Regions from separate parts of the Umezawaea sp. genome, predicted to be linked through region 2. Evidence: riboswitches for the same ligand, from Rfam matches in the RefSeq annotation. Region 2 holds a riboswitch; each other region holds the start of a gene.

Region 1 (7,722 bases), on a different contig from region 2:
CAACTCGTGCAGCACCGCGCCCTCCGGCACGTTGTCCACGAACCCGGTCGACAGGTCGTCCAACACCTCGACCTCGTGCCCCGCGGCGACCAGCGCCGCGACCGTCGCACTGCCGATGTACCCGGCGCCGCCCGTGACCAGCAGCTTCATCCATCACTCCCAGGTTGGTGGTCCCCGACTCGGACCCGACCCTACGCGGAGCCACGACGAGCACCGACACATCGGACGTCTGTACTCTCGCGACGACGGCCAACGGACAGAGGAGCAGCGATGTCGGCTTCCGCACCACAACGGCACATCCGAGTCGTCGGGGTGCTCCCCGAGAAGCGCGACGAGTACCTGCGGCTGCACCAGGTCGTGTGGCCCGACGTGGAGGCCAGGCTGACCGCCAGCGGCATCACCAACTACTCGATCTTCCTGCTCGGCGACCGGCTGATCTCCTACTACGAGTACGTCGGCGACGACTACGAGGCGGACATGGCGCTCATCGCCGCCGACCCGACCACCCAGGAGTGGTGGACCCTCACCGACCCGTGCCAGGTGCCGGTGCCGGAGGCCGAGGAGGGGCGGCTGTGGGCGGACGCCACCGAGGTGTGGCACATGAGCTGACCCGGTCCGCGCGTGGAGCCGACGCCCGGCTCCACGCGCGCCCGGTCAGCACTCGATGACGTTGACGGCGAGCCCGCCGCGAGCCGTTTCCTTGTACTTCACCGACATGTCCTTGCCGGTGTCGCGCATGGTCTTGATGACCTTGTCCAGCGACACGAAGTGCGAGCCGTCGCCGCGCAGCGCCATGCGGGCCGCGGTGATCGCCTTGATGGCGGCCAGAGCGTTGCGCTCGATGCACGGGATCTGCACGAGCCCGCCGATCGGGTCGCAGGTGAGGCCCAGGTTGTGCTCCATGGCGATCTCGGCGGCGTTCTCCACCTGCTCGGGCGTGCCGCCGAGGACCTCGGCGAGCCCGGCCGCGGCCATCGAGCAGGCCGAGCCGACCTCGCCCTGGCAGCCGACCTCGGCCCCGGAGATGGACGCGTTCTCCTTGAACAGCACGCCGACCGCGCCCGCGGTGAGCAGGAAGCGGACCACGCCGTCATCGGAAGCGCCCGGCACGAAACGGGTGTAGTAGTGCAGGACGGCGGGAACGATGCCCGCCGCGCCGTTGGTGGGCGCGGTGACCACGCGCCCGCCCGCGGCGTTCTCCTCGTTGACGGCCAGCGCGAACAGCGTCACCCAGTCCATGACGCGCAGCGGGTCGGTGGCGAAGTGCTCGCCCGCCAACGCCTTGCGCATCTCGGCGGCGCGGCGGCGCACCTTCAGGCCGCCGGGCAGGATGCCGTGCTCGGTGCAGCCGCGTTCGACGCACTCCTGCATGACGTGCCAGATCCGCAGGAGCCCGGAGCGGATCTCGCCCTCGCCGCGCCACGACTGCTCGTTCTCCAGCATCACCGAGCTGATGGACAGCCCGGTTTCCCTGGTGCGGGCCAACAACTGGTCGCCGGTGAGGAACGGGTGGGCCAACGGGGTGTCGTCGGCCTTGATCTTGTCCGCGCCGCTGGCGTGCTCGTCCACGACGAACCCGCCGCCGACCGAGTAGTACACGGCGTGGTCGAGGGACCCGTCGTCCGAGAACGCCTCGAAGCGCATCCCGTTGGGGTGCACGGGAAGCGACTTGCGGCGGTGCATGACGAGGTGCTTGTCGTGGACGAAGGCGATCTCGTGCGCGCCGCCCAGCCTCAGCCGCCCGGTCCGCTTGATCTCCTCGAACCGCTCGTCGGCCGCCGCCGGGTCGACCTCCTCGGGCCTGCACCCCTCCAGGCCCAGCAGCACCGCCTTGGGGCTGCCGTGACCGTGGCCGGTCGCGCCGAGCGAGCCGAACAGCTCCGCGTGCACGCGCGTCGCGCCGTCCAGCAGGCCGCGCGAGCGCAGCCGGTCGACGAACATCGACGCGGCGCGCATCGGGCCGACGGTGTGCGAGCTGGAGGGTCCGATGCCGACGGAGAACAGGTCGAAGACGCTGATCGCCATCAGCTGCCCGTCAGTTCCACGTACTTCGCGGCGGTGAGGAGACCCTCGGCGTTCTCGACCCGGACCTTGAACAGCCACCCGGCCGCGTACGGGTCGGAGTTGATCAGCGCCGGGTCGTCGACGACGCCCCCGTTGACCTCCACGACCTCACCGCTGACCGGCGCGTACAGGTCGCTGACCGACTTTGTCGACTCCAGCTCGCCGCACACGTCGCCGGACGTGACGCGCTCGCCGACCTCGGGCAGCTGCACGAAGACCAGGTCGCCCAGCGACTCGGCGGCGTAGGACGTGATGCCGACCGTGACCGGCTCCTGCGTGCCGGGCGTCCAGTCGACCCATTCGTGTTCGGGGGTGTAGAGCAGGTGTTCGGGGTGGTCCACAGCGGCACTCCACGGGGCTCGGGGCAGGCGCGCGACAACCGCGCCGACCTTGGGGTCGGTCCGACTCCCCCTCTGTCATGGGACCTGAGAGCTTCACCGCGCGAACGCGGCTTGCACCGTGGGTGCGCGCCCGGAGCGCGCTTTCCAGAGTCGCCTCGCCCGAGCGGTTCTCGTTGCCTGAGAGTGTGCGGGGTACTTGCTCCTTCGGCGCCCCGGCGACTGCCGGGGACTCTCCCGCTCGGGTTGCGGCGCCGCGAGGGCGCCCCGGCCGTTCTTCAGTTGGCGAACGTGCTGAAAGCTATGTGGCCGCAGATCGGGTGTCAACGCGCGCACGGACGGCGAAACCCGATCTCGTTGTGCCACGCGCACAAACCGACCCCTACGCGGTAGTGCCGCGAACACGATGACAGCGTGCTGGGCATGCCGGACCTTTGAACCAGCAGCCCAGCTCCCGCTCTCCGAGGTCGAAGGAGTCACCGTGCGGATCGCCGTTCCCCGCGAGGTCAAGAACCACGAGTACCGCGTCGCGCTGACCCCCGCCGGTGCCCACGAGCTGACCAGCCGCGGCCACGACGTGTTCGTCGAGGCGGGCGCGGGTCTGGGTTCCGCCATCACCGACGCCGAGTACGAGGCGGCGGGCGCGAAGGTGCTGGCCTCGGCGGACGAGGTGTGGGCCGAGGGTGAGCTGGTGCTCAAGGTCAAGGAGCCCGTCGCGGCGGAGTACCACCGGCTGCGCGCCGGGCAGGTGCTGTTCACCTACCTGCACCTGGCCGCCGACCTGCCGCTGACCGAGGCGCTGATCGCGTCCGGCACGACGGCCATCGCGTACGAGACGGTGCAGACCGCGAACGGCGCCCTGCCGCTGCTGGCCCCGATGTCCGAGGTCGCGGGCCGCCTCGCCCCGCAGGTCGGCGCGTTCGCGCTGATGAAGCCCTCCGGCGGCCGGGGCGTGCTGCCCGGCGGCGTGCCCGGTGTGGCCCCCGCGCGGGTCGTCGTCATCGGCGGCGGCGTGGCGGGGGTGAACGCCGCGACGATCGCCGTCGGCATGGGCGCCGACGTGCAGATCCTCGACACGAACGTGGACCGCCTGCGGCAGGTCGACGCCCAGTTCGGCGGCAAGCTCCGCACGATCGCCTCCAACGCCTACGCGGTCGAGCAGGCCGTGCGCGAGGCCGACATGGTCATCGGCGCGGTGCTCGTGCCCGGCGCCAAGGCACCGAAGCTGGTCAGCAACGACCTGGTCGCGCGGATGAAGCCCGGTTCGGTGCTCGTCGACATCGCGATCGACCAGGGCGGCTGCTTCGCCGACTCGCGCCCCACGACCCACGCGGACCCGACCTTCCAGGTCCACGAGTCCGTCTTCTACTGCGTCGCGAACATGCCCGGCGCCGTGCCGCGCACCTCGACCTACGCGCTCACGAACGTGACGCTGCCGTACGCGGTCGCGCTGGCCGACAAGGGCTGGCAGCCCGCGCTGCGCGCCGACGCCTCCCTCGCGCCGGGCCTGAACGTGCACGCCGGCCAGCTCGTCAACCTCCCGGTGGCGGAGGCGCTCGCGCTCCCGCACACCCCCCTCGACCAGGTCGTCTGACCACTGCGGGACGGGCCGGGCAGCTACCTGTGCGGCTGCCCGGTTCGCGTTTCCAGACCCGCGAGCACGCAGTCGAGGCCGTGGTCGAACTGCGCGTCGGCCTCCCACAGCTCCGTCAGGACGAACTGGCTCGTGAACAGCGGGAAGCGCTCGCGGTACCGCTCGACCAGCACCGCGATCCACGCCGGGTCGGGCTGCCCGGCGGGGGACGACTGCTCGGCCCACCGCACCTCGGAGGACGCGAAGCCGGTCACGAAGCTCATCAGGGTGCTGGCCGCGCGGCTCGACTCGACCTGCGAGAGCCCGGTGCCCACCAGCACCGCCAGCACCGACTCCGCCAGCCCTACCGCGTTCGGCCCGATGTTCGGGTAGAGCCCCTGGAGGTGCGGGAGCCACGTGTGGCGGTGGAACAGCTGCCGGAAGTGACTCATCAGGCCCCGCAGCGCGTCGGTCCACGCGCGGTCGAGGTCCGGCGGGCCCACCTCGCCGAGCACCTCGTCCAGCGCCAGCTCCAGCACGGCGTCCTTGGTCGGCACGTGCCAGTACAACGACATCGGGGCCACGCCGAGCCGGGTCGCGAGCTTGCGCATGGACAGCGCCGCGAGCCCGTGCGCGTCCAGTTCCTCGACGGCGGCGCGCACGATCGCCTCCCGGCTCAGCGCCACGTGCCCGGCGGACGCGGGCCTGCGCTCCGCCAGCCACACGCTGTCGAGCACGGGGTCCCGCGTCTTGTCCGCCACGGGAGTGGATCCTAGGCGGCCACCGGGTGCGGCCGATCCGTCCGCCGCAGCAGGAGCCCGGACAGGACACCGCCGAGCAGGGCCGCGCACGCGCCGACGACGAGGCTGACCGACATCCCCGACACGAACGCCTCGCGCACCGCCAGGACCGTCTCCGGCGAGCCCGCCGCGGCCCGCAACGCCGACGACATCGACCGCTCCGCGCCCTCCGGGAGGGCGTCCGGCAGCGCGGCGGCGAACCGCGCGGAGAGCAGGCTGCCCAGCACGGCGATGCCGAACGAGTTGCCCAGCTCGGTGAGCGTGCCGTTCAGGCCGGACGCGATGCCCGCCCGTTCCGGTGGGATGGCGCTCATGAGCGCGTTCGCGGCGACCGGCATGGCGATGCCGACGCCCGCCCCGATCAGGACCAGCCCGGCCAGCGTCGCGGTGTAGCCGCCGTCCGCGGTGGAGAACGACAGCGCCAGCAGGCCCGCGGCGACCCCGGACATGCCGAGCACCATCGTGTTGCCCGCGCCGAACCTCGCCCCCAGGCCCGCGCAGAGGTTGCTGACGACGAGCACCGCCACGGCCATCGGCGCGACCCGCACGCCCGCCTCCAGCGGCGAGTAGCCGAGCACCGACTGGAGGTGCTGGGTGAGCAGGAACAGCGACCCGCCCATGCCGAACGCCGCCAGCACCCCGCCCGTGACCGCCCCGGAGAACCGCCGGTCGGCGAAGAACCCCAGGTCGAGCATGGGGTCGGGGGTGCGCCGCTCCCACCAGCCGAACGCGAGCAGCGCCACGAGGCCCACCCCCAGCGCGGTGAGCACGCGCGCCGAGCCCCACCCGTGCTCCGGCTGCGAGATCACCGCCCACACGAGCGAGGTCATGGCGATCGTGGACAGCACCGAGCCGGGCAGGTCGGGCCTGCGCACGGTCGGGTCCTTCGACTCCGGCACCAGCAGCGCGACCGCGACCACGGCCAGGGCCGCGATCGGCACGTTGACCAGGAACACCGAGCCCCACCAGAAGTGGTCGATCAGGAAGCCGCCGATGACCGGACCGCCCGCGAGGCCGATCGACGAGACCGCGGCCCAGATGGCGATCGCCCTCGGCCGCTCGCGCTCGTCGAAGAGCTGGACGAGCACGGCGAGCGTGCCGGGCATGAGGAACGCGGCCCCCAGCCCCATGAACGCCCGTGCGCCGATGAGGGCCTCCGGCGTGCCCGCGCAGGCACCCGCGGCCGACCCGACGCCGAACACCACCAGCCCCGCGACCAGCGCGCGCTTGCGGCCGAACCGGTCGGACAGCGCGCCCGAGGTCAGCAGCAGGCCCGCGAGGACGAGCGAGTAGGCGTTGATCATCCACTGGATGTCCGCGGTGCTGGCCCCGAGCCCGGTGGAGATGGACGGGATGGCCACGTTGAGCACGGTGTTGTCGAGCACCACGACCATCACGGACAGGCAGAGCACCCCGAGCACCAGCCAGCGCTGCGGGTGCGCACGAGTTTCCACGATTCCCCCTTACGTTGTACGACTGCCGTACACCGTACGAGATGGCCGGACGTGGAACAACGCGTTAAGCCGTGCGGGGAGTCGAGGGCGCTAAAAAGCGACCCGCTCAACCAGCCTGGGGGTCACTGGGAGCGGGCCGCCGAGCACAAGCTTAGACAACAACCGGCCTCCGTGCCCAGTTGCCCCACCGATTCGAGACATTGGACCTTCGGGGTCGTGGACCACCGCCCGTGTGCGCTCCTCAAACAAACGAGTGAATTCCCCGGTGACCAGTACTCCCGGAGGCCCCCGCGACCGATGGACGTATCAGGGGACAGCGTCGCTACGCAGCGGATACACCCGCTCTCACCCCGTCAACCCCGGAAGCCCGAGCACACTCCGTTAGGAGCGCACATGGCTGAACCACAGGGCTGGATCGACTGCCACGACCCCTTCGGCAGGGACCGGTCGATGACCGTGCTGGTCGAGAACGACCGCGTTCTGCTGGTCTCACCCCCCGGAGAATCCGCTGTGATGTCCGCCACTCAAACGCGGCGACTGCACCAGTTGCTCGACCGCGCCGCGGCCTCCTCGGCACCCCCCGAGCAGAGGTGACGCACGGTGGAAGAAGCGTTGCGCAAGGCCGTCCTCCAACGGCTCGCGCTGCTCGACAAGGTTGCTGAGCAGGGCGAAGCCGAGTCTCTCGTCCCGCTTGCCCGCTCCGAGATCCACCGGCTCGCCGACGGGTGGCGGCTGCTGCTGACCGTGCACCAGCCCGACGAGGACAGCCGGTGCCGCGCCTGTCCCGGTTGGCTGCGCCGCCGCAGGTGGCCGTGCCAGATCTGGACGATGGCTCACCAGCACCTCATCGGCGAGGGGGTTGCTCACCGCGACCGCCGCGCGCCGTTGCGGAATCCGTTCACCCGATCGGGGACGGGCGAGGGCAGCGCCGACCCGGCCTACCCCACCACCGAGCTCGACGACGTGGAGTACGACGAGGTGCCGCCGGAGTCGTCCTCGGAACGCACGACCGAACTCCCGGTCGTGCGGGTCGCCGCCGAAGCGGGCCTCCACCGCGCCCCCGTCGTGAGCAGGGCGCGCCACGCGCTGCCCGATTGACCGGATCGCCCGGAGCCCGAGATCCCTCTAGGGCAGGATGACCCCGAGCGGGGCCACGACACCCGCACATCGGGAGGGACGCGTGCACGACGGCAGTGGGCGCATCGTGGTGCAAGGCCTGACCAAGCAGTTCGGTCCGGTCACCGCGGTGCAGAACCTGAGCTTCACGGTCGAACCGGGGTCGGTGACCGGTTTTCTCGGCCCGAACGGTGCGGGCAAGACGACGACGCTGCGGATGCTGCTCGGCCTCGTCACGCCGACCGCGGGGACGAGCTTCATCAACGGACGGCCGTTCCACCAGCTCGGCAACCCGGCACGGGTGGTCGGCGCGGTGCTGGAGGCGCAGGGGTTCCACCCCAAGCGCACAGCCCGCAACCACCTGCGGGTGTACGCCG
Region 2 (7,722 bases):
AGATGATCGCGAAGCCGACGCCCCAGAACACGTCGATCACGTCGTACCGGCCGCGCGACCTCGCGGCGGCGAACAGCGCCGACACGAGCACCAGCACGAAGACCGCGGTCAGCAGGACGTTCAGGCCGAAACCACCCGCGTTCACCCCGCCACCCGCTCACGGGTGCGCGGCATGCCGCTGGTGCCGTTCGCGCTCGGCCGCACCGCGAGGACCTGGTCCACGCCCATCCGCCCCTCCTCGAAGGTCAGCGCCCCGCCCGCGAGGTAGAGCCGCCACACCCGCGCCTGGCCCTCGCCGACCAGCGGGACGACCTCGTCCCACCGCTCCTCCAGCATCGCGGCCCAGGCCCGGACGGTCCGAACGTAGTGCTCGCGCAGGGCGTGGACATCACGGATCTCCAGGCCCGCCCGCTCCAGGTGGCCGATCGTCGCGCTGACGGGCCGCATGTGCATGTCGGGGGCCACGTAGGACTCGATGAACGCGCCACCACCGGGTGCGTTGGCCCCGCGCGACATCTGCTGGAGCAGCAGCCTGCCCTCGGGCTTGAGCAGCCGGTGCAGGGTGGCGGCGTACTCGGGGTAGTTCTCCTCGCCGACGTGCTCACCCATCTCGATCGTCGAGATCGCGTCGAACGGCTCGTCGTCGATCTCCCGGTAGTCCTGGAGCTTGACCGTCACGAGGTCTTCCAGTCCCTCGTCGGCCACGCGCTTCCTGATGTGCGCGTGCTGCGCGCGGGAGATCGTGACGCCGGTCGTGGACGCGCCGAAGTGCTTGGCCGCGTGGACGACCATCGAACCCCAGCCGCAGCCGACGTCGAGCAGCCGCGTGCCGGGTCCCACGTCCAGCTTGCGGCAGACCAGGTCGAGCTTGTCGCGCTGCGCGTCCGCGACGGTGTACTCAGGACCGTCCGACGTCCAGTAGCCGCTGGAGTAGGCCATGCTCGGGTCGAGCACGAGCTGGTAGAAGTCGTTGCTCAGGTCGTAGTGGTGCGCGATGGCCGCCCGGTCGCGGCCGCGGGTGTGCCGCGCGCCGGACAGCCTGGCCTCCTCACCGGGTGCCGCGGGCCGGGGTCCGAGCGCGCCGAGGCGCAGCGCCACCCGTGCCGCCCCCAGCAGGTCGACGGCCTTCGGCTTGCCCGCGCGCAGCGCTCCCCGCCTGGCCAACGCCCAGAACCGCGCCAGGCCGTCGGTCAGGTCGCCCTCGACGTCCAGCTCACCCGCGACGTACGCGCGCGCGAGGCCCAGCTCGTCCGGGTTCCACACCAGGCGGCGCAGCGCCCGCTTGGACCGGATGACCGCCACTGGTCCGTTCGTGGGGCCCGCGCTGCTCCCGTCCCACGCCCGCAGGCCGATCGGCAGGGGCGTTCCGAGGACCTTTTCGACGACGGTAGCGAGCTGACCTGCCACTCCACCGGTAACGACCACCACGAGCCTCCTGAGCCAAGACGGGTAGCAGTTGTTCGGCCCGAGATTGTTTTCGGTTCGGTTCTGAACCGCTGACGCGGTCCCCCCGTATTGCTCCGTGAAGCGAATGAACGGACGAGGAGGAGTTGAGAAGTGATCCGACGTAACCGCATCGCCATCGCCGTTGCAGGCGGCATGGCAACCGTGCTCGCCCTGGTCATGTGGAGCACCAACGCCGTTGGCGTTCAGGGCACCACCGTGGCTCAGACCGGTTCCGCGGTGGAGGCTGCTGCCGCGCCGGGTGACTACGGCTACGACACTCCTGCCGCGGCGGGCACCGACGCCCCCGCCGCGGGCGCGCAGACCAGCGCCGCCGGGCAGCCCGCCGCGGAGCCGCCCGCCGCCGCACCCGAGGTCTCGAACGTCCGGCTGGTCGCCAAGACCGTCGACAAGATGGGCGAGGTCGTGCAGGACGGCGACGGCCGCACGCTGTACCGCTTCGACAAGGACACCCCCAAGCCGCCGGTCTCCAACTGCAACGACGCGTGCGCCGTGACCTGGCCGCCGCTGGTCGTGCCCGCGGGCTCCACCCCGCAGCTGGAGGGCGTCGACCCGGCCCTCGTCGGCACGCTGAAGCGCGCTGACGGCACCGAGCAGGTCACGATCGACGGTTGGGGCCTGTACACGTACTCGAAGGACCCCGGCCCCGGCAAGTGGGCGGGCCAGGGCGTGGGCGGCACCTGGTTCGTGATCCAGCCGAACGGCAAGCGCAACGTCGAGTGCCTCCCGCCGGGCGTCACGGCCCCCGCCGCGTAGTGCTGAACCACCGGTAGTGCGGTGAAGCCCGGCCCCGGGGAAGGGGCCGGGCTTCACCGCACTCGTGGAACTGAGGACTTGCCGCTCATTCGCTTCGCGGTGAGGTACGACGAGAACGGCCCCCCGCGTCCGCGGGGGGCCGTTCTCGTCGCGGTGGTGGGAGATCGAGGTCTCCCGGTGGTGGAGACCGGTCGGCCTCCACCACCGCTGCCGTCAGAGGCTCGGGTAGAGCGGGTGCTTCGCGGCCAGCACCTCGACGCGCGAGCGCAGTTCGGCGAGGTCCGGGTCGGGCAGGAGGGCCGCGACGATGATGTCCGCCACCTCGGCGAAGTCGGCCTCGCCGAAGCCGCGGGTCGCCAGGGCGGGGGTGCCGACGCGCAGGCCCGAGGTGACCATCGGCGGGCGGGGGTCGTTCGGGACGGCGTTGCGGTTGACGGTGATGCCCACCTGGTGCAGGCGGTCCTCGGCCTGCTTGCCGTCCAGCTCGGACGCGACGAGGTCGACGAGCACCAGGTGCACGTCGGTGCCGCCGGTGAGCACCTTGATGCCCGCGGCGGCGGCGTCGGACTGGACCAGGCGGTTCGCGAGGATCTTCGCGCCCTCGACCGTGCGGCGCTGGCGGTCGGCGAACTCGGGGCTGGCGGCGTGCTTGAACGCGACGGCCTTGCCCGCGATCACGTGCTCCAGCGGGCCGCCCTGCTGGCCGGGGAAGACAGCGGAGTTGATCTTCTTCGCGATGTCCGCGTCGTTGGACAGGATCACGCCGCCGCGCGGACCGCCGAGGGTCTTGTGCGTGGTGGTCGTGGTCACGTGCGCGTGCGGCACGGGGCTCGGGTGCAGACCCGCGGCGACGAGACCGGCGAAGTGGGCCATGTCCACCATCAGGAACGCGCCCACGGAGTCCGCGATCCGGCGGAACTCCGCGAAGTCCAGCTGGCGGGGGTAGGCCGACCAGCCCGCGACGATCAGCTTCGGCTGGTGCTCCTGGGCGAGGCGCTCGACCTCGGCCATGTCGACCAGACCGTCCGAATCGGACACGTGGTAGGGCACCACGTTGTACAGCTTGCCGGAGAAGTTGATCCGCATGCCGTGCGTCAGGTGACCGCCGTGGGCCAGGTCGAGGCCGAGGATCGTGTCGCCGGTGTTCAGCAGCGCGAACATCGCGGCGGCGTTCGCCTGCGCGCCGGAGTGCGGCTGCACGTTGGCGAAGCCCGCGCCGAACAGCTCCTTGATCCGCGCGATGGCGAGCCGCTCGACGACGTCGACGTTCTCGCAGCCGCCGTAGTAGCGGCGGCCGGGGTAGCCCTCGGCGTACTTGTTGGTGAGCACCGATCCCTGCGCTTCGAGGACCGACACCGGGGTGAAGTTCTCCGACGCGATCATCTCCAGCGTGTTCTGCTGGCGGGCGAGCTCGGCGGCGACGGCTTCCGCCACCTCCGGGTCGAACTCCGCGAGGGAGGTGTTGAAGTGGTCCGACATGTGGTCTCCCTTGGGACGGATCAGTTGGCGCGCTTGTAGAACGGCAGTGCGACGACCTCGACGGGCTCCTGCCTGCCCCGGACGTCCACCGCCAGCTTGGTGCCGGGCTCGGCGCTGCCCTTGGCCACGTAGGCCATCGCCACCGAGTACCCGAGCGTCGGGGAGAGGGCCCCGCTGGTGATCTCGCCGACCGCGGCGCCGTCGGCGTCCAGCACGGTGTACCCGTGCCTCGGCGCCCGGCGTCCCTCGGTCTTGAGACCGACGAGCGTGGTGTCCACACCGGACTCCGCGACCTTCGCCAGCGCGTCGCGCCCGACGAAGTCGCCGGGCTTGTCGAGCTTCACGACCCGGCCGAGGTTCGCGTGGTACGGGGTGCGGGAGGTGCTCAGTTCGTTGCCGTACAAGGGCATCCCGGCCTCCAGGCGCAGCGTGTCGCGGCAGCCGAGGCCCGCGGGCTTCAGGCCGTGCTCCTCGCCCGCCTCCAGGAGCGCCGCCCACACGGCGGGCGCGTCGGCCGGTGCCGTGAACAGCTCGAAGCCGTCCTCGCCCGTGTAGCCCGTCCTGGCCAGCAGCACCGGGGTGCCCGCGACCTCGGTCGGGTAGGAGGCGTAGTACTTCACCGTCGCCAGGTCGGTCGGCGTGAGGCCCGCCAGGATCGCGGTGGAGTTCGGCCCCTGCACGGCGAGCAGCGCGTAGTCCGTCGACCGGTCGACCACGGCGGTGTCGAAGCCCTTCGCGCGCTCGACCAGTTCGCCGAACACCAGCGCGGCGTTGGAGGCGTTCGCGACGACGAGGTACTCGGTGTCGCCCAGCCGGTACACGATCAGGTCGTCCAGCACACCGCCGTCGGCCTGGGTGATCATGGTGTAGCGGGCGCGGCCGACGCCGATCGCGGAGCAGTGGCCGACCAGCGCGTGGTCGAGCGCGGCGCCCGCCTCCGGGCCCTCCAGCACGATCTCGCCCATGTGCGTGAGGTCGAACAGCCCCGCCGTCCGGCGGACCGCGTGGTGCTCGGCCAGCTCGCTGTCGTAGCGCAGGGGCATCCGCCAGCCCGCGAAGTCGGTGAACATGGCGCCCAGCGCCTCGTGCTCGGCGTGCAGCGGCGTCCGACGGCTTTCCATCTGGGTGGATCCTCCCTGGTGGGCATGCTCAACGGCCGACCGCGCCGCGGGGGCGACCGGTCGACCGGCGGCGGGCAGTGGGGACACGGTCATCGGCGAGACTCCTCCTGTGAGCGAGCCTCCCCCTCTGTCATGAGCCTGAGAGCTTCGACGCGCGAGCGCGACTTGCACCGTGGGCGAGGCGCACGGGTGCGCCTGCTTTTCAGAGTTGCCTGCGTCGCGCGGTACCGGTGCCTGAGAGATTCCGGGGAGGAGTTGCTCCTTCGGCGCCCCTCGCGGGGACTCTTCCGCGCGCCATCGACGGCCGTGTTCAGTTGATACCGCCAGACGCTATTCGCAGGCCGTGCCGCAGGTCAACAGGGGTCGCCTCACAGGGGGACGCCCTCCCGGACGCGCTCGACCACCTTGCGCTCCGCGTAGAACGACAGGAACGGGATCGTGCCCGCGAGCAGGACCAGGATCGTGCCCTTGATGGACCAGCGGGCCTTGAGCCCGAGGTCGACGGCGATCACCAGGTAGATGGCGTAGAGGAAGCCGTGGACCGGACCGACGAGCTTGATCATGCCGGTCGAGTCGCCCACGTACTTGAAGAGCATGGCCACGACCAGCAGCAACAGGCCCACACCGACCACGTAGGCCATGAACCTGAACCGGTTCAACGCACCGCTCATCGCCCGTCCGACCGCCTTCGTTCCGCTTACCGCTGGTCCCGCGCGTTCAGCTCGGCGAGGTAGCGGTTGTAGACCGCCAGCTCGTCGTCGGTGTCCACGACGGGAGCCCTGACGGCGTCAACGGTAACGACAGGCGCGGGTGCGACCACGGGCGGCTCGGCTTTGCGCTGCGCGTCGAGCTTGCGGATGCGCCAGACCATGAAGGCCGGGAAGAGTCCGAACAGCGGCCACTGCAACACGTAGCCGAGGTTCTGGAAGGTCCCGCTGGCGGATTCGAACCTCGTCCACTGCCACCACGCGAGACCGCAACAGCCCACCAGCGCGACCGCGCACACCAGAGCGATGCCCAGGCGCTGGGGGGTGATGAGAGGACCGCCGGTCACCTCTCCAAACTAGCACCGGCGGTACTGCGGCTGGAGGTCCAGGGCCGGGTGACCCAAGGGTTGGGGCTCCGCTCGGAGCCCACTCCCGTATCCGGACCGCCGACCGTCCTAGGCCACGCCGTCCCGGCGTTGCCGCTGCAACCTGGCGACGCACCACGCTGCCGCACTACCCCGACGCAGGTGCTGGAGCACCGTCATCGGGCCGAGTCGACGACCCAGGTCCGCGGGCAGGAGCCCGGCCACCCGGTAGTCCAGAGCGCGCTGGTCCAACGGGCTGATGCCCGCGTCCCACCACTGCTCCGCCTCGGCGAGGTCGCCCACGAGCTGCCAGTAGCTCGCCGCCGCCTCCAGGAGGACCTCGGGCACCTCGGGTGCCCTCCTCCGCATCGCCGCCACGTACGCGGGGCTGGCCGACTCGACCCGCACCACTCCACGTGGACCACCGTTCGCCCGCTGCGAGGGGATCCCCGGCGACGCGCTGGGTGGTGCCTCCGCCAGCCAGGCGTTCTTGATCCGGTTCACCTCCTGCATCTCGGCGTCGTCCGACCGCTCCGCCGCCCACTGCCTAAGCAGTTCGTCGACTCCGGAGTCCTCGACCATTTATGCCTCCCTGGGGTCGAAGATCAGCCAATGCAGCGCACCGTATTCAAGGGTTCGGCCAACCGCTAGACCCTTGTTTGTCGATAACCCCGTTACCAGGGTGTTATAGGCCCTATTCCACCCATAAGGTCCAACGGTCGAGCCGCCACGTCACCCAGGGTGATGGTACGGAACCGGGTCGCGCGGCCCGCCGGGAAGCGGGCCGCGCAACACCGGTCGAACGGGCCGGGACGGGGCCCCGGCGACTAGCCGAACAGGCTCCGGAGGAACGTGATGATCGCTTCGGCCCCCTCGCGCAACCAGGCGAGGACCTGCGAGACCGCGTCGGCGGACTCCACCGGGCGGGTGATCAGGAGGAACAGCACCAGCGCGACCGCCGCCAGCACGACCACCTTCTTCGTGTTCACGTCAAGCCACTCCGTCCGCTCAGGTTCGTGCGGCGGTCCCCCGTGACAGCCGGGAGCACGCCGTGTCACCCGACATGGTCCCCCATTCACCCGGTTGATGAACCTCGAACACGCATGCCGTCCTCGAACCGCCCCGAGATCAGCGCCCTGAGACGCTCGAGGGGGTTCGAGCGTCACCCGAATGGCCGCTCAAGGAGCCGTCCGGATCGGACGATGACCTGGGTACGGGCGTCTCGTCCGGCAACCCCCCAGCTAGCGCACCGAGGTACTCGCGAACCATCAGCACACCCAGAGGGTCCCGCCGCTCTCCCGAGCCGTGCTCCACGAGCACTCTGCGTGATCGCCGTAGTTCAGTGCCGTGATTCTTTCCCGGCGCTATTTCGCTGCCCTTTTATCGATCATCCAATTACTCCGGCCCGACTCAGTTCCGTAATCTCCGAGTCCGGCAGGCCGAGTTCTGCCAAGACCTCGATCGTGTGTTTTCCGGCCCGCACGGGTGGCTCGGGCGCCCCGGCGGGAGTGCGGTCGAACCGGGGAGCGGGTGCGGGCAGCGCCGTCCCACCCACGTCGGTGAACACCCCGCGCGCGACGTTGTGCGGGTGCGAGGGCGCCTCACCGGGTTCGAGCACCGGCACCAGGCACGCGTCGGTGCCCGCGGCGAGGTCCGCCCACTCGTCCCTGGTCCTCGTGGCGACCACCGCCGCGATGCGGGCGCGCAGGTCGGGCCAGTTCGCCGGGTCGTGCCGGTTGGGCAGCTCCCCCAGGCCCAGCACCTCCACCAGTTCGGCGAAGAACCTGTCCTCCAGCGCGCCGATGCTGACGTACCGGCCGTCGGCGGCCC
Region 3 (7,722 bases), on a different contig from region 2:
CAGGAGTCGATTCCCCACCCGCGCGAGTCGACCGGTTCGCCGATTCTCACGGGCGTGCCGAGTCTGGACGAACAACTCCGACCGCTGGAGCCCGCTGCCGAAGGTGACGCCCGAGCCGACCGCCGGAACTTGACGCCCGAGCAGCCCGCTGCCGAAGGTGATGCCCGAGCCGACCGCTGGAACTCGCCGCCCGAGTCGGCTGTCGGAGCCGAACCAAGGTCCCCCGACCGGGTAGGCCCCGGAGTTCACCACCGCGACCGGGGTCCGGCAGTTCCGGGGCGTTCGTCGTCCCTCAGCAGGTAGGACCCGTCGTGGGTTCCGCCACCCACTCACCCGAAGCACCCGGCACCACCCGTGGCCGACATGGCCGGGTGACGTTCGACCTGCGGCATTAGCATTCCCGCGTGACCACCCGGTGCGGGCGGCGCGCCGACGGGGGAGTGTGAGTGACGTGGCCGAGACAGGTCAGGATCCGGGTGACCGGTGGGTGACCGTTCCGAACGCGTTGAGCGTGCTGCGCCTGCTCGGGGTGCCGGTGTTCCTCTACCTGCTGCTCGGCCCCCGTGCCGACGGGTGGGCGGTGGTGGTGCTCGCGCTCGCGGGCGCGTCGGACTGGCTCGACGGCAAGCTGGCGCGGTGGCTCGACCAGACGAGCGACCTGGGCAAGCTGCTCGACCCGGCGGCCGACCGGCTCTACATCTTCGCGACCCTGCTCGCCTTCGTGGTCCGCGACATCGTGCCGCTGTGGCTCGCGGCGATCCTGGTCGGCCGGGAACTGCTGGTCGGGGGTTTCCTGCTGGTCCTCCGCCACCACGGCTACGGGCCGTTCGAGGTCAACTACATCGGCAAGGCGGCGACGTTCAACCTGCTCTACGCGTTCCCGGTCCTGCTGCTCGCGCAGGGCGGGTCGACCGCCGCGCAGATCGCCCGGCCGATCGCGTACGCGTTCATGCTTTGGGGTGGTGCGCTGTACCTGTGGTCCGCCGGCCTGTACCTCTGGCAACTGGTGCTCGCCATGCGTCGATCCCCAGGGGTGGTGGCTGCCTGAACGGGTGAGCCACGTGGGAAGATCCTGCGTGCGAAGATCACCCTTCGACATGACGGACTCGTCCATCCGGGCGAGCGGGGAAGACCACCATGAAGGAGCGCGCCGCGGTGATTCCCGAGGAGCTCAAGTACACCGAGGAGCACGAGTGGGTGCAGCGCACAGGTGAGGCCACCGTGCGCATCGGCATCACGGACTACGCCCAGGAGCAGCTGGGTGACGTCGTGTTCGTCCAGCTCCCCGAGCTCGGCGAAACCGTCGACGTCGGGCAGACGCTCGGCGAGGTCGAGTCCACCAAGAGCGTCTCGGACATCTACGCGCCGCTCGCCGGCGAGGTGGTCGCCCGCAACGACTCGCTCGACCAGCAGCCCGACCTCGTCAACAGCGATCCGTACGGCGAGGGTTGGATGATCGAGCTGCGGTTGGCGGACCCGACCGCGGTCGACGACCTGCTGGACGCGGCCGCGTACCAGGAGCTGGCGGCGGGGGAGTGACGACGATCTTCCGACGTCTTCTCGGCCTGTTCGGGAGCCGCTCCTCGCGTGAGGAATCGGGCACGATAGGTTCTAGTGGTCTCGACGGTTCCAGCAGCAGGAGGAGAGCTCAGGTGAGCACGAACGACGGGCCAGGCGTTCCGCCAGAGCAGTCCCCGGAGCGGACCTCCGTTTTCCGGGCGGATTTCCTCGCCGACGTGGAGGGTGCCGAGGCACCAGCGCCGGAACCCGCGGTCGCGGGAGTCGACGCTCTCCCGGCCGGGTCGGCCCTCCTGGTGGTGAAGCGCGGCCCCAACGCGGGGTCCAGGTTCCTGCTCGACCGCGACACCACCAGCGCGGGTCGGCACCCCGACAGCGACATCTTCCTCGACGACGTGACGGTCTCCCGGCGCCATGCCGAGTTCCGCCGTGAAGGCGGGGAGTTCGTGGTGATCGACGTCGGCAGCCTGAACGGCACCTACGTCAACCGCGAGCCGGTCGACCAGGCCGTTCTCGCGAACGGCGACGAGGTGCAGATCGGCAAGTTCCGCCTCGTGTTCCTGACCGGTCCGGGAGCCGGGGGCCAGGGGCAGCAGTGACGGCTGCCGGGCGGCCACAGCGCGGTGGGTTGAGCATCGGGGCGGTGCTGGCACAGCTCCGTCCCGAGTTCCCCGACGTGACCATCTCGAAGATCCGCTTCCTGGAATCCGAAGGACTGGTCCGCCCGGCACGCACTGCCTCGGGCTACCGGCAGTTCGCTTCAGCGGACGTCGAGCGCCTGCGCTTCGTCCTGGCCGCCCAACGGGACCACTACCTCCCGTTGAAGGTCATCAAGCAGCAGCTCGACTCGGCTGACGAACCGCCGAGACGGGCGCTGGCCGCCGTCGAGGGCGTTCCGACGGTCGAGCACTTCGACCAGGCCGCGACCACTCGCCGCCTCACCCGCGAGGAACTGCTGGCGCAGTCGGGCATCAGCAAGACGATGCTCGCCGACCTGGAGCAGTACGGGGTCGTGCGCCCCGGTGCCGCGGGCTTCTACGACCCCGAAGCGGTGCTCGTCGCGAAAACCGTGCGGGCGATGGCCGAATTCGGTATCGAACCCCGACATCTCAGGGCATTTCGGGCGTCCGCCGATCGCGAAGTCGGTCTGCTGGAGCAGATCGTCACGCCGCTCTACCGGCAGCGCGGTCCGGATTCGCGCGGTCGCGCGGAGGAGGTGCTCCGGGAATTGGCGGTGCTCTCCGTCACGTTGCACACGCTGCTGGTCAAGGCCGGACTGCGCGGAGTCGCAGGTGGATAGGCCTCGCCGCGATTCGTCGCCGGTGTCCGCATCGTGATGTCCGGGGGGATACCGGTGGAGCACTGGGCCCGCTTGGCGGGTAGCGTCGAGGATGTACGTGGAGGATCCTCGTAGTCGTACGGGGACGCCGTGGTTCAGCGCGCTGAGGGAGGCGATACCCGATGAGCGAAATGCGCGTCGTGGGAGTGCGGGTGGAACTGCCCGCCAACCAGCCGATCCTGCTGCTGCGTGAAACCGAGGGCGAACGCTACCTGCCGATCTGGATCGGCTCGGTCGAAGCCACCGCAATCGCGCTGGAACAGCAGGGCGTGCGGCCCGTCCGCCCCCTCACCCACGATCTCCTCAAAGATGTCATCGGCGCACTCGGGCGCCAGCTCGAACAGGTCCGGATCACGGACCTCCAGGAGGGCACCTACTTCGCGGAGCTGGTGTTCGACGGCGACGTGCGGGTGTCGGCCAGGCCCAGCGACTCGGTGGCGCTCGCGCTGCGCGTCGGGGTGCCGATCCACGCCGACGAGTCCGTGCTCGCCGAAGCGGGGCTCATCATCCCGGACGAGCAGGAGGACGAGGTCGAGAAGTTCCGCGAGTTCCTCGACTCCATCTCGCCGGAGGACTTCCGCGGGGCGGACACCTGAGCACACGACCTGTTCGTGCCGAGAGGGCCACTCACCAGTCTGGTGAGTGGCCCTTCGTGCGTCCTGGGTCGCGACGCACCGTGACAACCGTGGGGGAGACCGCACTTTGAGGTGTCCCACGGCCGTGCTACCCAAGGTCATGGGCGTTGGGCTAAACGATCACTAAACGTCACTCGAACGGGTCATGCGAGCGCTTTCTCTCACCCTCTGGTTGAGGGTGAGGAAATTCGTGTACCGCGCGTCGCGTTGACCTGCCCTCAACCCGGTCCTACCGTCGAACTCGAGTGAATTGCGACGGTGTGATTCCACAGCGTGGCCCTTCACGGCCGGTGTTCCCCGACCACGGGACCGCCGGTGACGGTCGCCGGTCGTCAGGCCGGCCGAGGGGAGGCAGGCGTGGCAGAGGAAGCGCCCATCCGGGCCGGATCCGGGGAACAAGGTGAGCTGTTCCCGGACTCCTCGCTGCCAGACGAGTACGTCGGCTACCGCGGGCCCGCCGCGTGCCAGATCTCGGGCATCACCTACCGCCAGCTCGACTACTGGGCGCGCACCGGACTGGTCAACCCGACGATAAGGAGTGCGCAGGGGTCGGGCAGCCAGCGGCTGTACTCGTTCAAGGACATCCTCGTCCTCAAGGTGGTGAAGCGGCTGCTGGACACCGGTGTCTCGTTGCAGAACATCAGGGTCGCGGTAGACCACCTCCGCAAGCGCGGCGTGCAGGACCTGGCCAGGATCACGTTGTTCAGCGACGGCACGACGGTCTACGAGTGCACGTCCCCCGAGGAGGTCGTCGACCTCCTCCAGGGCGGTCAGGGCGTGTTCGGCATCGCGGTGAGCGGCGCCATGCGGGAGATCAGCGGCACCATCCACGAGTTCCCCGCGGAACGCGCGGACGGCGTGGAGGTCGACGCCGTCGGCAACGACGAACTGTCCCAGCGCAGGCGCAACCGGGCCATCGGCTAGCTGTCCGGAACCCGTCGGACCGCGGTGGTGTCGGAAGCGCCCGAACGCCGCTGGTCTTCACGACCGCGGCCGTGGCTCCCCACACCGCCGCGGCCCGCTCGTCCCAGGGGGAACGGTCGATCCGGACCGGGTCGACCGCGGATGGTTTCGTCACGAATCGAACGACCACTCCGGTGTCGCGCGTCCGCTGACGCACCGGAGTCCTTCCGCTTCGTGGAAGCAGTGTCGTCGCCGCTCCTCGTCACCTCGCGCGGTCGAGCCCGACGCCTTCTTGTGGCCCAGTACGGGCCGGTCGAGTCCGGGGGCTTCTTGTCGCCCCGCGCGGTCGAGCCCGACGGCTTCTTGTGGCCCCGCGTGGTCGGGTTGAGTCGACGGCTCCTCGCCCGGTGGACCCGCTCACGGGGACCATCGCACTCGCCGGTGAGGCCGGGGCGCGGTGGCCCCTCGGCCGGTGAGCCCGTCCGCGGTGGCCGCCGCCGAGCCCCGTCCAACGCCCCGCCCACCCCCTCGTCCCGCCGCGTCCGGGTGTGACGTGCGGTGATCCGCGTCGCGCCCGCGCTACCCGTGCGGTGCCAGGCGGTACGATCGGCCGGTAGTCGCATGACCCCGTGCGGGAGAGTCCGGACCCGGCGAGGTTCGGCGCCGAAGGAGCAAATCCTCCCCGGAACCTCTCAGGCGCAAGGACCGCACGGGATAGACGCCTCTGGAAAGTGGGCCGGTTTTTCGGTCCCGCCGACGGTGAAAGCCCGGTTTCGGCCGGGTGAAGCTCTCAGGCGCCCGCCGAGCGGGTTGGAGACAGAGGGGGAGGGCAGACGGCAGAAGTGTGTCCGTAGCCCAACCCTCGCCGGAGGCGCCTTCCATGACGCAGGACCGCATTCCTCTCGCCGCTCTCGAGCACGGCACCCCGTTCGCCGACCGCCACGTGGGCCCCCGGCCCGCCGAGCTGGCCCGGATCCTCGATGTCATCGGTGTCGGCTCGCTGGAGGAGTTGGCGCAGCGGGCGATCCCGCCGTCGATCCGCGAGGGCGACCTGGTGCTCGACCTGCCCGCGCCCGCCACCGAGACCGAGGCGCTGGCCGAGCTGCGCGAGCTGGCCGGGCGCAACCGGCCGATGACGCAGATGATCGGCCTCGGCTACTACGGGACGATCACGCCGCCGGTCATCCGCCGCAACGTGCTGGAGAGCCCGGCCTGGTACACGGCCTACACGCCGTACCAGCCGGAGATCTCGCAGGGGCGGCTCGAAGCGCTGCTGAACTTCCAGACGATGGTGGGCGACCTGACGGCGCTGCCGCTGTCGAACGCGTCGATGCTGGACGAGGCCACCGCCGCCGCCGAGGCGATGACGCTCGTGCGCCGCGCAGGCAAGTCGAAGTCGACGAAGTTCGTGGTCGACGCCGACACGCTGCCGCAGACGCTGGCCGTGATCGAGACCAGGGCCGAGCCGCTGGGCATCGAGATCGTCGTCGCGGACCTGTCGCAGGGCATCGAAGGACTCGGCCTGGGCGGAGACTTCTTCGGCGTGCTGCTGTCCTACCCCGGTGCGTCCGGCGTGGTCCGCGACCACGAGTCGGTGATCGCCGAGGTGCACAAGGCGGGCGCGAACGCGGTCGTCGTCGCCGACCTGCTCGCGCTGACGCTGCTGCGCCCGCCCGGCGAGATCGGCGCGGACGTCGTCGTCGGCACGACCCAGCGCTTCGGCGTGCCGATCGGGTTCGGCGGACCGCACGCCGGCTACATGGCCGTGCGCACCGGCCTGGAGCGGCAGCTCCCCGGCAGGCTCGTCGGGGTGTCCGAGGACGCCGACGGCAACCGCGCCTACCGGCTGGCCCTCCAGACGCGCGAGCAGCACATCCGCCGCGAGAAGGCGACCTCCAACATCTGCACCGCGCAGGTGCTCCTCGCCGTCATCGCCTCGATGTACGGCGTCTACCACGGCCCCGACGGCCTGCGGGCCATCGGCACGCGCGCCCACCGGATGGCCACGGTGCTGGCCGCCGGCCTGGTCGAGGGCGGCGTGGACGTCCTGCACGGCGAGTTCTTCGACACGGTGCAGGCGCACGTGCCCGAGCGCGCGGCAGCGGTCGTCGACGCCGCGCGAGCGCTCGGCATCAACCTCCGACTGGTCGACGACTCGACCGTCGCCATCGCGTGCGACGAGACCACCACCCGCGCGAACCTGGTCGACGTGTGGCAGGCCTTCGGCGTGCAGGTGCCGGACGTGGACGCGCTCGACGCCGACACCGCCGACGGCATCCCCGCCGAGCTGCGCCGCACCTCGGAGTTCATGACGCACCCGGTGTTCCACCTGCACCGCTCGGAGACGGCGCTGCTGCGCTACCTGCGCGCGCTGTCCGACAAGGACGTCGCGCTCGACCGCAGCATGATCCCGCTCGGCTCCTGCACGATGAAGCTGAACGCCACGGCCGAGATGGAGCCCATCACCTGGCCCGAGTTCGCCGACCTGCACCCGTTCGCCCCGGCCGAGGACGCCGAAGGCCTGCTGGCACTGGTCAAGGACCTGGAGGACTGGCTCGCGGAGGTCACCGGCTACGACGCGGTCAGCATCCAGCCGAACGCGGGCAGCCAGGGCGAGTTCGCCGGACTCCTCGCGATCCGCGCCTACCACCGCGGGCGCGGCGAAGCGGCCCGCGACGTCTGCCTCATCCCGTCCAGCGCCCACGGCACCAACGCCGCCAGCGCCGTCATGGCCGGGATGCGCGTGGTCGTGGTGAAGTGCGACGACAAGGGCAACATCGACCTCGGCCACCTGCGCCAGACCGTCGACGAGCACCGCGACGACCTCGCCGCGATCATGATCACCTACCCGTCCACGCACGGCGTCTACGAGGACACCGTCCGCGAGGTCTGCGCCCTCGTGCACGACGCGGGCGGCCAGGTGTACGTCGACGGCGCGAACCTCAACGCCCTCATCGGCCTCGCCCAGTACGGCAAGTTCGGCTCGGACGTCTCGCACCTCAACCTGCACAAGACGTTCTGCATCCCGCACGGCGGCGGTGGCCCCGGCGTCGGCCCCATCGGCGTCCGCTCGCACCTCGCCCCGTACCTGCCCAACCACCCCCTCCAGCCGTTGGCCGGTCCCGCGACCGGCGTCGGCCCGATCAGCGGCGCCCCGTGGGGTTCCGCGTCGATCCTGCCGATCTCCTGGGCGTACGTCCGCATGATGGGCGCCGACGGCCTCCGCCGCGCCACCCTGACCGCGGTCGCCGCCGCCAACTACGTCGCCCGCCGCCTGGACGAGCACTACCCGGTCCTCTACACCGGCGAGGGCGGCTTCGTCGCCCA

Evidence for each region. A riboswitch is a leader RNA that binds a small molecule or an ion and turns the genes downstream of it on or off. The one in region 2 is predicted to bind glycine.
Region 1: linked by a shared signal. The riboswitch ahead of gcvH (glycine cleavage system protein GcvH) and the one ahead of gcvT (glycine cleavage system aminomethyltransferase GcvT) in region 2 are both predicted to bind glycine.
Region 3: linked by a shared signal. The riboswitch ahead of gcvP (aminomethyl-transferring glycine dehydrogenase) and the one ahead of gcvT (glycine cleavage system aminomethyltransferase GcvT) in region 2 are both predicted to bind glycine.

Annotation. Positions count from the first base shown of each region.
Region 1 covers NZ_DBNGPQ010000083.1:36,600-44,321, reverse strand. The annotation lists gene galE (UDP-glucose 4-epimerase GalE) at 1-150, opposite strand, end outside; gene AC156L_RS18870 (L-rhamnose mutarotase) at 271-609, shown strand; gene AC156L_RS18865 (L-serine ammonia-lyase) at 655-2,025, opposite strand; gene gcvH (glycine cleavage system protein GcvH) at 2,025-2,405, opposite strand; glycine riboswitch at 2,560-2,652, opposite strand; gene ald (alanine dehydrogenase) at 2,884-3,996, shown strand; gene AC156L_RS18850 (TetR/AcrR family transcriptional regulator) at 4,020-4,736, opposite strand; gene AC156L_RS18845 (MFS transporter) at 4,748-6,229, opposite strand; gene AC156L_RS18840 (hypothetical protein) at 6,623-6,823, shown strand; gene AC156L_RS18835 (hypothetical protein) at 6,830-7,327, shown strand; gene AC156L_RS18830 (ATP-binding cassette domain-containing protein) at 7,410-7,722, shown strand, end outside.
Region 2 covers NZ_DBNGPQ010000092.1:32,595-40,316, reverse strand. The annotation lists gene AC156L_RS20655 (DUF1295 domain-containing protein) at 1-145, opposite strand, end outside; gene AC156L_RS20650 (class I SAM-dependent methyltransferase) at 142-1,353, opposite strand; gene AC156L_RS20645 (hypothetical protein) at 1,558-2,220, shown strand; gene glyA (serine hydroxymethyltransferase) at 2,434-3,699, opposite strand; gene gcvT (glycine cleavage system aminomethyltransferase GcvT) at 3,720-4,820, opposite strand; glycine riboswitch at 4,938-5,032, opposite strand; glycine riboswitch at 5,033-5,120, opposite strand; gene AC156L_RS20630 (DUF3817 domain-containing protein) at 5,189-5,491, opposite strand; gene AC156L_RS20625 (hypothetical protein) at 5,518-5,874, opposite strand; gene AC156L_RS20620 (helix-turn-helix transcriptional regulator) at 5,983-6,474, opposite strand; gene AC156L_RS20615 (hypothetical protein) at 6,720-6,881, opposite strand; gene AC156L_RS20610 (CaiB/BaiF CoA transferase family protein) at 7,280-7,722, opposite strand, start outside.
Region 3 covers NZ_DBNGPQ010000103.1:88,895-96,616, forward strand. The annotation lists gene clsA (cardiolipin synthase ClsA) at 443-1,048, shown strand; gene gcvH (glycine cleavage system protein GcvH) at 1,138-1,539, shown strand; gene garA (glycogen accumulation regulator GarA) at 1,653-2,117, shown strand; gene ftsR (transcriptional regulator FtsR) at 2,114-2,818, shown strand; gene AC156L_RS24330 (bifunctional nuclease family protein) at 2,980-3,453, shown strand; gene AC156L_RS24335 (MerR family transcriptional regulator) at 3,850-4,416, shown strand; glycine riboswitch at 5,018-5,113, shown strand; gene gcvP (aminomethyl-transferring glycine dehydrogenase) at 5,276-7,722, shown strand, end outside.